Regions from separate parts of the Oceanobacter sp. 3_MG-2023 genome, predicted to be linked through region 2. Evidence: predicted binding sites of a transcription regulator. Region 2 holds the regulator's gene; each other region holds the start of a gene.

Region 1 (4,290 bases), on a different contig from region 2:
TCGCGTTGCCAGCGCCAGTGGTATCGCCAGATCTGGCTCTGTCGCCTGGGAGGCTTGTTCCAGCGTGGGAGCAACCAGTGCCAGTAATGAGGGTCGTTGCCGGTTGGTTACCTGATGGCGCAAGTGATCACATTCCCGCTGCAAGCGTTCAAGGTCGCTGCTTTGCACCATTGCCATATGCTGGAATTCGTCTTGTTGCTGGCGTAAAGAGGCTTCCATACGCAGATTCAGATCTTGCAATTGCTTGTGAGCATAATATTCACTGGTGTGGTCAACGCTGCAGATCAGCACTTCGTTCGGGCGGTTGTTATGAAAACGGATGGCCTGAAAGCTGATATCGAATACACCTTCCTGACCATTGAATTTGAGAATGGAAAATTTGCCCTGGACCCGTTTGATCCGTCCTTGCAGTAACTGGTAAATACGTTCCCGTTGCTCTGCACTGGTGTCTGAATTCATACGTTCCAAAATAGCATGTAACGGGTTTTCCATACCGTTCAGGGTTTCTTGATCGGTTCGTAGCTGGTAACAAAAGTTGCGGTTGGTTTCCATGTGATCTTCACGAACCAGATAGCGGCAGAAGCCCATGGTGGTGTTCTCAATCGCCATATTGAGGTGATTGTGGGTATCTTCCAATTCCATTCTGGCCTGGTCACGCAGGTGCATGTCATTGAGTAATGACAGACGCATTTTCTCGATGGCAGAGGCCAGGGCGTCCAGCTCATCTTGCTTGTGCATGGTATTGGTGGTGCGGTGCTCAAGTGTGACTGGGTGGTCGGGTGTTTGAATGGAAAAGGCATTGGCCCACTCTGACAATGAGCGAATATGACGGGTAATCAGATGGTGGATCAGCAGCAGTAATACCAGGGATATGGTAATGGTCTGGCAGAGCAGTACCAGCAGCATATTCAATGCGCGGGTTTCCAGTTGTTGGTAGAGCTGTGCATAACTGCCCAGAATGGTCAGGGTTGCCAGAAAGGTGCGGTTATTGTCCTGATCTTCGTAATAGAGATTGAATTGGTGGCGAATATCAACCTTGTTTGGCTTGAGGCCAGTTTCGACGTAACCAAAGTCGGTACTGTCAACCATGATGTACTCAACGCCGTCAAAGTTGAGCATGCCTTTCAGCTGTGTGCGCAGCTGCTCGGAATTGAAATTCCAGAGGCTGATGACAAGACTGTCGTGATAACTGTCCTCCAGCTTGACCAGGTTATTTTGCAGGCGTTGCGTACCATGCTGGTAGTCGTCGATCAGCATCCAGCCATAAGACAAGGTGGCGATAAGGAAATTGGCCAATAGCAAGTATGAAAGCAATCGTCTTCCGATCCGGGTAGCGAATGCCGCAGAAAACTGCTCAATCAAACGTCAACTCCATGATTTTCTCCGGATGTTGTTCACAATGGTGGACAGGAAAACGATGGCCAGTGGATCAGCCTCAATGAAGAGGGTCTGATCATGTCAGACGGCAGTGTCACTCACGATGGTAGTCACACTTCAGCCTGAATCCGGTGACAATAATATCAGGGATGGCTAACTGTATCTCAGCTAACGTTTTTTTGCTGCCTTTGAATGAAAGAAGCATGCCATAGCACTGTTGGACAGCTTGTAGGGTTGACACAAATTGACCTATCACAAGATTGTCAGGTGTCTTTATTTTGGGGCATTAAATGCTTGATTTGCATCAAAATTGTGCAGATCAAGCCGGGTACCCTGCACTCATCTACCAAAAGCACGGAATCAAGGAGTGCAAAATGAAACTGATCAAAACTCTGCTGGCTACTGTTGTTGCAGTATCTGCTATCCCGGCTATGGCCTACGAAGCGGGTGACATTATCGTCAAGGCGGGTGCTGTGACGGTTTCTCCGAAAGACGGTAATGCCGATAGCAGTGGTCTTGTTGCAGGCAGTGAACTGGATGTCTTGTCAGATACCCAATTGGGTTTGACCGGTGTTTATATGGTGACCTCCCAGATCGGTGTGGAACTGCTGGCAGCGACGCCTTTTGAACACGAAGTCGAAGGTGATGGTGGTGCTATTGATGGCGCTACGATTGCGACAACCAAACACTTGCCACCTACTGTTTCTGTACAGTATTACCCAATGGGAGCCGATTCCAAACTGCAACCCTATGTGGGCCTGGGTGTTAACCATACCTTCTTCTTTGATGAAGAAGATGATGCGGGTCTTGGTACCAAAGGGCTGGAAACCAGCTGGGGTTTGACTTACTCCGTAGGTGTTGACTATGCCCTGAATGATCATTGGCTGGTGAATGCTGCAGCTTGGAAAATGGATATCGATACAAAAATCAAAGGCGGTGCAGCTGATGGCCTTGATGTAGAAATTGATCCGCTGGTTTACTTTGTTGGTGCTGGTTACAAGTTCTGATTACTCGGGTTTGATATAAAAAAAGCGGCGCAAGCCGCTTTTTTTATATCTGCTGGTTGCGATGTGTTGACGTGTCACATAATCAAGGTCAACACTCGAAACCAGACTTACAAAAAGCCCCCTACAAAAACACCGCTGAGATACTGTTACTGGTTTGTGGTGGCTGTACTTGCAACGCAGGAGCATCAACAAGAACAGCGGGAACAGCGGGTGCCATCGAGGCCTGGATCAGCGCCTGAAACCAGTCCTGTCCACGGATAATGCCCATATATTCATTCTTGACCATTACTTCCGAGCCACGGCCGGGGGTGTACTCAATAACAATACGGTCACCCTGTATCAGACGGGTATCCATCATTTTGACCAGCGCATTCAGGCGTGCTTCCAGTGTGGCCATCTGTTCCCATTCCGACGTGATGGCAATGGTATCGTACAGTGACAAGCCAACCCCACGACCGCTGATTCGCTCGGATTGAACCGTCAGTTCAAGGCGCTGTATACCGGTGCGGGAAGGGGCATGATAGAGAGCGCTGGTATAGGCATCACGGATATAAAAATAATCCCGGGATAATGAATCAGCCAGTTGCAGGGTATGGTGGCCATTTAATGACAGTAACCGCTCTGGAAGCGGAGTCGTCAGGGCATGAGTCGTCAGACTGGTCGCTGAAAGCAACGACACCAAGGTGGTGACTAACCAGGTATTTTTCATAATCCATTACCTCTTTTGTTGGTTCTTTTCTCCTTTTCCTTCCTTGAATCTACGCTCAGTAATACTGGATCGCAATGATAAATAGGGGAGAGACATGGCTTTATTGGTAGCTGTTACAGAGGGTGACACCGTGGTCATTGGCTGGGTACAGAAAGCCGAATAATGTGTTTCTGGAAGTAGCAATCAGCGGCTGTTAGACGGCTACTAAATGGCTGTCTGATGGTTATCAGAAAGTATGCAGGTCTACGGATATGACAGAGGGTGCGGGAATGGCTATGGGGGAGGTTGCTGGTGTTGGGTGGGTATGAAGCTGTCTGACCAGCATCTGGACTCTGGTAAAGAGTCGGGCAGCGTTACGGAGCAGCGCGTTCAGATCTGATCAGCAGTCTGTCGGAGTGCCAGGTATTTTATACCCTGTATAAAAAGACTGGCAGCTCACGAAGTCATCGGGTTACATCCCGACCAAACGCATAAACTCGCTACGGGTGGCCGGATTGCTGCGAAAGTCCCCTTTCATAACAGATGTGCGCATGGATGAATTCTGTTTTTGCACACCGCGCATCATCATACACATATGTTGTGCTTCCAGAATGACGCCAACACCACGGCAGCCAGTCACTTCTTCGACGGCTTCAGCAATCTGTTTGGTCATGTTTTCCTGGATCTGCAGGCGACGGGCAAAGAGGTCTACTATTCGGGCAAACTTGGATAGGCCGAGTACCTTGCCGTTGGGTAGATAGCCGATATGACAGCGTCCGATAAAGGGCAGCATATGGTGTTCACACAATGAGTAAAACTCGATGCCCTGTACCGCGACCATCTCGTCATTATCACTGGTGAACACCGCGCCGTTGATTACTTCTTCGAGACTGGCGTTATAACCACTGGTCAGAAATTGCATGGCTTTGGCTGCGCGCTTGGGCGTATCCAGCAAGCCTTCACGGGTGATGTCCTCTCCCAGGTCGGTTAGAACCTCACTGTAAAGGTGTTCGAGTTTTGACATGTTTTATCCAGATTTCCAAAATACCTGAGCACTATACTCAAATTAAAAAATACTCATACAAGAGGGTTGCTTGTACAGCTTATGTTGACTGTATTGCCAGTGGTTTCTGGCAAATTCAGTTTTACCCAATCAGGGTTGATACTCTCTGGCAACGCGGCAGCGGACCAGAACTGGCTCAAATATCGGGCGTCGGC
Region 2 (4,290 bases):
GGGAGAACGTGTATTAATGATTGGCGATGGCATCAACGATGTCCCGGTACTGGCTGGGGCCGACATTGCCATTGCCGTCAGTGACGCCACGGACCTGGCCAAAACCAGCGCCGATGCCCTGGTCACCAGCGGCCGCCTGGACTGTGTATTACAGGCTCTGGACACCGCCAGCCGTACCCGCCAGGTGATCTACCAGAATATCGCTTGGGCGCTGCTGTATAATCTGCTGGCCTTGCCAGTGGCAGCGGCAGGTTATATTCCTCCCTGGGCCGCAGCCATTGGCATGTCATTCAGTTCGCTTTTGGTGGTCAGTAATGCGCTGCGACTATCCCGGACGACCAAACCGGATGTATCCGGTCACAATTAGCACACTCAGCCACAAGGCCAGATTATAATGGCTTCCACTCGCTTGGTTTGATGGACATAACATGGATATTATCTACATACTTGTTCCACTTTCGATCGTCCTGATCAGCATTGCCACGCTGATTTTTTTCTGGGCAGTGCGCAGCGGCCAGTTTGATGATATGGAATCTCCGGCTCACAGAATTCTCTTTGATGACGATGACGATCCCGCAAGCACCCAACCCGCAGCAACCGACACAACACCAGCACCCCATACCACGGCAACCGATAAAAACCCATTGTGATTGAACCACTCTCCCTGTTAACCGCCCTGTTGCTGGGCCTGTTTGGCTCCAGTCACTGCCTGGTAATGTGTGGCGGCATTGCCGCCGCCATTGGCACCCGCTCACAACAACAACCGCTACTGACAGCACTGGCTTTTAACAGCGGTCGTATCACCAGTTACGCCTTTGCCGGCCTGCTCGTCTCGCTGCTTGGCTTATGGCTACAACAACTGAATGATGTACTGATGCTGGCATTACGTACACTGGCCGCCATACTGCTGGTGCTGATGGGGCTCTACGTTGCCCGCTGGGCAAGCTGGCTCACCCGTATCGAACAAGTTGGCCAATATCTATGGCAAAGGCTGCAGCCTGCTACCCGCCCCTTGATGACACAATATTCGATCAGCAGTCGCTTTCGCCTTGGACTGCTATGGGGCTGGCTCCCTTGCGGACTGGTATACAGCACTTTGAGCTGGGTCGCCGCCAATGGTGATCCCCTCAAAGGGGCACTGACCATGTTCTGCTTTGGCCTTGGCACACTGCCTGCCCTGTTCGCCAGTGGCCTCGCCGCCACCAGCCTGAGCCGATTACTCAGTCACAGCCTTAGCCGTATCATTGCCGGACTGTTACTGATTGGTTACGGCGTTTGGACTGCAGCAGCCATCTGGTTATAGTAGCCAGGGTCGTTATTGATCAGCGACTGATCATCCGTTGACAATACCTTGACTCAATACCTTGACCAATGTCTTGACAGCCACTCGTCGAGCTAAGACCATACGAAAATTAATGGAACACGGTTCTTCCCTACATAACGGAAAACCCGACACGGTGAGCTCAATGAAAACAAACCAAGCTGCACAGCCTGCGCACCCTCCCTTGCGCGGTAATCAACCCCACTGCCAGACTTGCTCCCTGAACGCACTGTGTCTGCCACTCTCGCTCAGTGACACAGATATGGAGCGACTGGACGATATCATTCGCCGTGGCCGACCCATTCAAAAAGGCCAGCTGTTATTCCAGCAAGGGGATGAATTCCAGTCCGTGTTTGCGGTACGTACCGGTGCCCTGAAAACCTACACCCTGGCCAGTAATGGCGAAGAACAGATCACTGGCTTTCATCTCGCCAGCGAACTGATTGGCCTGGCCGGTTACGATGCCGGTGATTACCCTCTCACCGCCAAAGCGCTGGAAACCACCACCGTCTGTGAAATTCCGGTTCATCAGCTGGAAAACCTGACCGACGAACTCCCCGACCTGCGCAAACAGTTGATGCGCACCATGGGCAACGAAATTCGTCACGACCAGAACATGATGTTGCTGTTGAGCAAAAAGAACGCCGAAGAACGTGTAGCCTCGTTTTTGCTGGATATCTCCAACCGTTACGCTCGACGCGGTTTCAGTGCCACCCACTTCCGCCTGCCCATGTCGCGGGTCGACATCAGCAACTACCTTGGCCTCGCGGTAGAAACCATCAGTCGGGTATTCACCCGTTTCCAGAAAAATGCCCTGATCGAAACCCAGAGCAAGGAAATCATCGTTCTGGACATGAACAGCCTGTATGAAATGGCCGGACTGAACCCACAAATTGAATGTGACGAGAAAACGCCGGCGGAATAATCCCGCACAGCGTGCCGTTACCCTTCTCAGCGGTAACGGCAAAAAACCCCTTATATCCTTGTTTCTGTGCCCAGTTTCATCCCTGAACCCGCTAACCGGCCACCGCGTTGTTATTGGCTGGCAACAGTTACTGACGCCAGCCAATCTATTCGCTAGAATTCGCCGCCTGATTTTTAGCCAGTGTTCCGCCCCAGAATGCTCAGGAGTTTTCCAGCATGACCGCCGATGTCATTGATCGCAAAGCACGCACCGAATTCAACAAACTTCATAAACGTTTGCGCCGAAACGTTGGCAAGGCGATTGAAGACTATTGCATGATCGAAGAAGGTGACCGGATCATGGTATGCCTGTCGGGCGGCAAAGACTCCTACACCATGCTCGATATCCTGATCAGCCTGAAAAAAAGCGCCCCGGTCAACTTTGAGCTGATTGCCGTCAATATGGACCAGAAACAGCCCGGCTTCCCCGAACACGTGTTACCCGAGTATCTGGGCAAGCTGGATATTCCCTACCATATTGTTGAAAAAGACACGTACAGCGTGGTCATGGATCTGGTGCCGGAAGGAAAAACCACCTGCGGCCTGTGCTCCCGCCTGCGTCGCGGCACCCTCTACGGCTTTGCTGAAAAAATTGGTGCCAATAAAATCGCCCTGGGCCATCATCGCGACGACATCATTGAAACCTTATTCCTGAACATGTTTTACGGCGGCAAACTCAAAGCCATGCCACCCAAGCTGCTCAGCGACGATAAAAAGCACGTTCTGATCCGTCCGCTGGCCTACTGCAAGGAAAAAGACATCCAGGCTTATTCGACCGCCATGGAGTTCCCAATCATCCCTTGTAACCTGTGCGGCTCCCAGGACAACATGCAGCGCCAGAACATCAAGAATATGCTGACCGAATGGGAAAGAATACAACCAGGCCGCAGCGAGAATATCTTTGCTGCCATCTGCAACATCGCCCCCTCCCAGCTCGGCGATCTCAATCTGTTTGATTTTGTCAATTTGCAACAACAACAAGACCAGACGCACCTGGCCACCCGGCTCGATATCGTCACCATCGATTAAAGGCGCGTCCCGGCCCCTGGGCAGCTCCTCACCAGACAGCGCACCCAACCTTCAAGGGAGAACCATGGATACCAATATCATCACCCCTGAGGGGTATACAGAGCTGGAGCAGGAGCTGGATTATCTCTGGCGAACTGAACGCCCGGAAGTCACCAAAAAAGTGACCTGGGCAGCGAGTCTGGGCGACCGTTCTGAAAATGCCGACTATCAGTACAACAAAAAACGGCTGCGAGAGATTGACCGCCGGGTGCGCTATCTCAGAAAACGGCTGGACGCTGTACGGGTCAGCGAATACCACCCCAGTCAGGAAGGCAAGGCCTATTTTGGTGCCTGGGTTACCCTGATGGACGAAGAGGATAACACCTTGCTTTTCCGTATCGTTGGCCCGGATGAAATCTACGGCAAAAAGCATTATGCCTCTGTTAATGCGCCGGTTGTCAGAGCGTGTCTGGGGAAGTCAGTCGGTGATGATGTGTTCATCAAAACAGAAGAAGCAACCCGGGAATGGGAAATCACCGCCATTCGTTACGATACCCCGTTATAACAAGAGACGAGGTTGGCCGCTGTTCTGATCCAGAAACCGGCTGGAAGCTGGAATCCGTGATTTACACCACAATGGCCTGATGAATCATATGATGGATCATGGCTTTGAGTTTCGCCGGGCGTACCGGCTTGTTCATCAAACGATAGCCCAGCTCCCGCACTTCCTGTTTCAGCACATTGGTGTAATTGGCCGTAATCATCAGCACCGGCGCATCCAGCCCCAGATCGGTACGCATCTGCCGAACCACATCCAGCCCGGTGACGCCATTGTCGAGATGATAATCGGCGAGAATCAAATCAATACCGGCATCCAGCTCTGGTTGTTGCACCAGCAGTTCTTCGTAACTACGCGCGGTGATCACCTCAAAACCCCAGCCACTGAGCAACACCGCCATGGCCTGACAGATCGATGCTTCATTATCAATCACCAGCGC
Region 3 (4,290 bases), on a different contig from region 2:
ATAATGGGGTGAATAATGCCACCACCACGGGCGGTATTGCTGGGGGTGACAGGGGCCAGCACCAGTTCGGATAACGCCAGGGCATAACCGACTCCGAGGGTTTTACTGCCAAATAAAGCAATAAAATGATAGCCAATCCGATTGCCAAGACCGGTTTTAACCAAGCCTCGGGAAATCATGATGGCGATACCAATCAGCCAGATCAATGAGTTGGAAAAACCACTGAGAGCGTCTGCAATGGCTCCTTTGGGGCTGTCGTTGGTGACGCCGGTGATAGCAACCAGGGTGATGGCCAGCATGGCGATGGCACCAATGGGCATCACCTTACCGATAATGGCAGCAATGGTACCCACAAAAAGCGCCAATAAATGCCAGGCTGAAGGCGAAACGCCTTCAGGCACAGGAATAACAAACCAGATCAGTAAAATAATGATGAGGCTGACCGTGGCCGGAATGATTTTAATGCCTCCAGCTTGCATATTCAGATCCTTATTCAGTGGACAAAGGGGTGTGAGTTAATGCGTTATAAATAATGCTTCTGGATTGATGTTACCTATAATAACAGGCTGTGCTTCGATAATGTTTATAGCAGTTTATGCTTGCCTGCTATTGGTTGGTCTGAGTCATTATGGCTCAATGATGTTGTTATGGTCAGCCCGATTATTCACCCAGGTATCGATGAATAATCGGGCTGGGTAATCATCCATTATTGAGCTGAATGATTACCTCTGTTTTACATGGCTTCTTTAAAGATTTGCGCCACTTCTTCAAATGTTGGCTGGATCGGGTTGGTGATACCACAGGCATCTTTCATGGCATTTTCAACCAGCGTCGGGATATCTTCTTCCTTGGCTCCCAACTGGGCAACACCCGCTGGAATATTGACATCCGCAGACAGGGTGCGAATTGCGGCGATGCAGTCTTGGGCGGCATCTTCAGCGGATTTACCCAGTACATCACAGCCCATTGCGGCGGCTATATCAGCCAGTCGTGGTGACGCGACCTTGGCGTTAAAAGCCTGTACATGTGGCAACAGAATGGCATTACACACGCCATGAGGAAGGTCATAAAAACCGCCCAGTTGGTGAGCCATCGCGTGTACATAACCCAGAGAGGCGTTATTAAAAGCCATGCCTGCCAGAAACTCAGCGTAAGCCATTTGCTCGCGGGCTTCTGCGTTGCTGCCATCGGTGACAGCAGTGCGCAGGTTGTCGCTGATCAGACGAATGGCCTGAAGGGCGCAGGCGTCGGTAATCGGAGTAGCTGCGGTTGATACATAGGCTTCGACGGCGTGAGTCAGTGCGTCCATACCGGTGGCGGCGGTCAGTGAGGGGGGCATACCCAGCATCAGATCGGAATCATTGACGGAAAGCAGCGGCGTGGTGTGCTTGTCGACGATGGCCATTTTTACATGGCGAGTATCGTCAGTAATGATACAGAAGCGGGTCATTTCACTGGCGGTGCCTGCGGTGGTGTTAATGGCAACCAGTGGCAACTGCGGCTTGGCGGACTGATCCAGACCTTCGTAGTCGGCAATATCACCACCATTGGTGGCTACCAGAGCGATACCTTTGGCGCAGTCATGAGGTGAACCGCCACCCAGGGAAATCACAAAATCACAGTTGTTTTCTTTCAGGATGGCCAAGCCGTGCTCGACATTGGTGACGTTGGGGTTTGGTTTGACTTCGTCGTAAACCACCGAGGTGACATTGTGCGAGGCCAATAACTCAGCAACCTGACCCACAACACCGAGTTTGACCAGCGGTGCATCGGTAACAATCAGTGCTTTTTTCCAGCCGTAGGATTCAATGGCTGTCGCTGCTTCTTTCAGGCAACCGCTGCCCATCAGGTTGACACTAGGAATATAAAAAGTAGTAGCAGGCATAATGCAATCCTCAAAGAATTTTAATGGCAAGTAAACTGTAGACCTCTATTTGTTAGAAGTACTTGATATAACGCAAGTATCGATTGATCCGCAGGGCATGAATATGATTTTCAGAATATTTTAAAACAGAACAGTATGTCGCTGAATTATTCATTATAAATCATTGAAAAAATATATATTATATTGCTGGCTGTATAAGTGATAAACATTTTCATGTTGGGCTTGGAATAGCCTGCTGGCGTCGAAGAGAACAGCACGGGGCACGTCACTGAGCACGGCACAGCACAGTCACGGCACAGTCACGAGAGTATGGCGAGCCCGGTGCTGGCTCGCAGCGGCTGTTTGAGTCATGACCCCATGCTTCTCCTTGGTTCACCGACAGGGCCAAAGGGAAGGCTGGCCGCTGTCATCCTGTCCCGGGTCGTGCTGTTACCCCTGCTGTGGTGTTCTACTATCGTCTGAAAATTGAGCAAATAATCATCAAATGAAAGCCTTACTCTGGCCAGAGATAACAAATCTCGCTAGAGTATGAGGCGTTGAATGAATATTTCTTTGTTTCTGCAAGGCTGGGAAATATCACATGGAATTGGATTTTGGTTTGTTGTTTTTATGACTAGGTATCGTTCACCTTGGTGGTGGACTCTAGCGGTATAGGAGTACCCTGGGATTGATTTCACAATTGCCCAAATGGGTTGAAACCGGCGCTTTTGTATTGGCATTGATCGCCGGTGTTGTTAACGCAGTCGGTTTATTAGGATTCGAACATCAGTCAGTTTCTCATTTGTCGGGTATTGCTACATTGCTGGGTACCAGCCTGATTACAGATTCTTTAAGAAATGTTCTTCATATTTCTGGTCTTATGTTGGCCTTTTTGATGGGGTCGGCAATATCCGGCTTCATGCTGCATGGTGTTGCCCTGAAACTGGGGCGACATTACGATACCCTGCTGATACTGGAAGCGGTTTTATTGACAATGGCTTTTTTGCTATTATCCAAAGAATTTTTTTATGGGCATTATCTGGCATCTGCTGCCTGTGGTTTACAAAATGCCATGGCTACTACCTATAGTGGGGCAATTATCCGAACAACACATGTTACCGGTATCTTTACCGATCTTGGAATCATGATCGGTGCGTTTCTTCGTGGCGAAGAACTCGATATCAGGAAATTAAAACTGTTTACTCTTATTATTGCCGGGTTTATATCCGGTGGTGTTATCGGTGTTTTACTCTATAGTGAATACTATTTTATGACCCTGCTGTTTCCGGCGGCTGTCTGTATGGTTATGGCGTTGATCTATCGAATTTACACCAGAACCCATAAATAACCGGTATGTGTTTGTTTGGGCAGCTGTACTTTATATGATGGATGCTGTGTATGAAATTACTGATTTTTCTGGGCACTGTGCGCGACAGTACCCCGCCACGACCAGCTCGATTGGGTGAGCGGGTGGCAAAAGCCTGCCTGACATGTCTTGAACAGCGTTATAAAGAGCACGACATCGAATTGATTGATGCTTTGGATTATCCGCTCGAAACGGTTTTCAAACCGCATTTTGCGTATGCAGAAGGCCGGGCACCTGCCGCGCTGAATCGGTTGGCAGAGAAAATTGCCTCCGCCGATGGCTTTATTATGGTCAGCCCGGAATATAACCATTCGATGAGTCCTGCACTGGCCAATTTACTGAATCATTTTGGCAGTTCACTATTTTCCTACAAGCCCAGCGCTATCGTGACTTACTCGGCAGGTCAGTGGGGTGGTATGCGAGCTGCGGTAGGAATGCGTACGTTTTTGGCGGAATTGGGCTGCTTGTCTGTGTCTGCCATGATTCATGTACCCAAGGCCCAGGCTGTGTTTGCTGCTGATGGTTCGATGCAAGCCGGGGAAGAGCAGGGGGCCTGGTTTGGTTATTTTGATCGGGCTTTCAGTCAACTGGTCTGGTGGGCGCAAGCTACCGCTACTCACCGGAGTGAGGTGAATCCACACACCTTGCTGCAAGATTTCAAAACCGACCCGTCTGAGCGTAACGCACCTTAGCCGGTCACTCTCTGATCCAGAATTGATTGGGAAACAGACAACCCCTGCCAGCCGCTGGCAGGGGTTGTTTGGGTGATTTTTGTTGCCTGTCATTTTTGGCAGTCTACTGAAAATAATGGCAGCCAAATGGCCTGTTTCAACAAAATTTCCCGACCACACTCCGTTGTTATGTTTATCGTGTGCCAGTTGTTGCTTGGGCTGGCTTGTCCAACACTTTGATTTTATTAGTGATTGCTTGTCATAATTTTTAAATATTCCTGTTGAGGAATATTGGCCTCTCTGTTGCTAATGTAATGGGGACATCTATTTAATCCTGCACGGCTCTGCGCGAGTGTTGCCGTTGTTCAGGGCAAGGCGATGAATGCAGC

What was found. Region 2 encodes FNR, which switches genes on or off when oxygen is low (the NO sensors DNR and NnrR bind a similar motif). Its sites were predicted from a motif close to TTGATNTANATCAA; they were not measured.
Region 1: a site for FNR is predicted at 1,672-1,685, ahead of Q8W32_RS03460 (OmpW family protein). Genes of this name have one in related genera too.
Region 3: a site for FNR is predicted at 1,948-1,961, ahead of yiaY (L-threonine dehydrogenase). Genes of this name have one in related genera too.

The regions. Positions count from the first base shown of each region.
Region 1 is NZ_JAUYVX010000003.1:14,904-19,193, reverse strand. It holds gene Q8W32_RS03465 (hypothetical protein) at 1-1,362, opposite strand, end outside; gene Q8W32_RS03460 (OmpW family protein) at 1,752-2,384, shown strand; gene Q8W32_RS03455 (chalcone isomerase family protein) at 2,506-3,093, opposite strand; gene folE (GTP cyclohydrolase I FolE) at 3,545-4,096, opposite strand; gene murI (glutamate racemase) at 4,150-4,290, opposite strand, start outside.
Region 2 is NZ_JAUYVX010000010.1:90,887-95,176, reverse strand. It holds gene Q8W32_RS10640 (heavy metal translocating P-type ATPase) at 1-367, shown strand, start outside; gene ccoS (cbb3-type cytochrome oxidase assembly protein CcoS) at 429-650, shown strand; gene Q8W32_RS10630 (sulfite exporter TauE/SafE family protein) at 647-1,303, shown strand; gene fnr (fumarate/nitrate reduction transcriptional regulator Fnr) at 1,467-2,246, shown strand; gene ttcA (tRNA 2-thiocytidine(32) synthetase TtcA) at 2,462-3,313, shown strand; gene greB (transcription elongation factor GreB) at 3,378-3,857, shown strand; gene Q8W32_RS10610 (NahK/ErcS family hybrid sensor histidine kinase/response regulator) at 3,919-4,290, opposite strand, start outside.
Region 3 is NZ_JAUYVX010000011.1:131,338-135,627, forward strand. It holds gene Q8W32_RS11465 (anion permease) at 1-479, opposite strand, end outside; gene yiaY (L-threonine dehydrogenase) at 734-1,885, opposite strand; gene Q8W32_RS11475 (YoaK family protein) at 2,553-3,212, shown strand; gene Q8W32_RS11480 (NADPH-dependent FMN reductase) at 3,263-3,922, shown strand.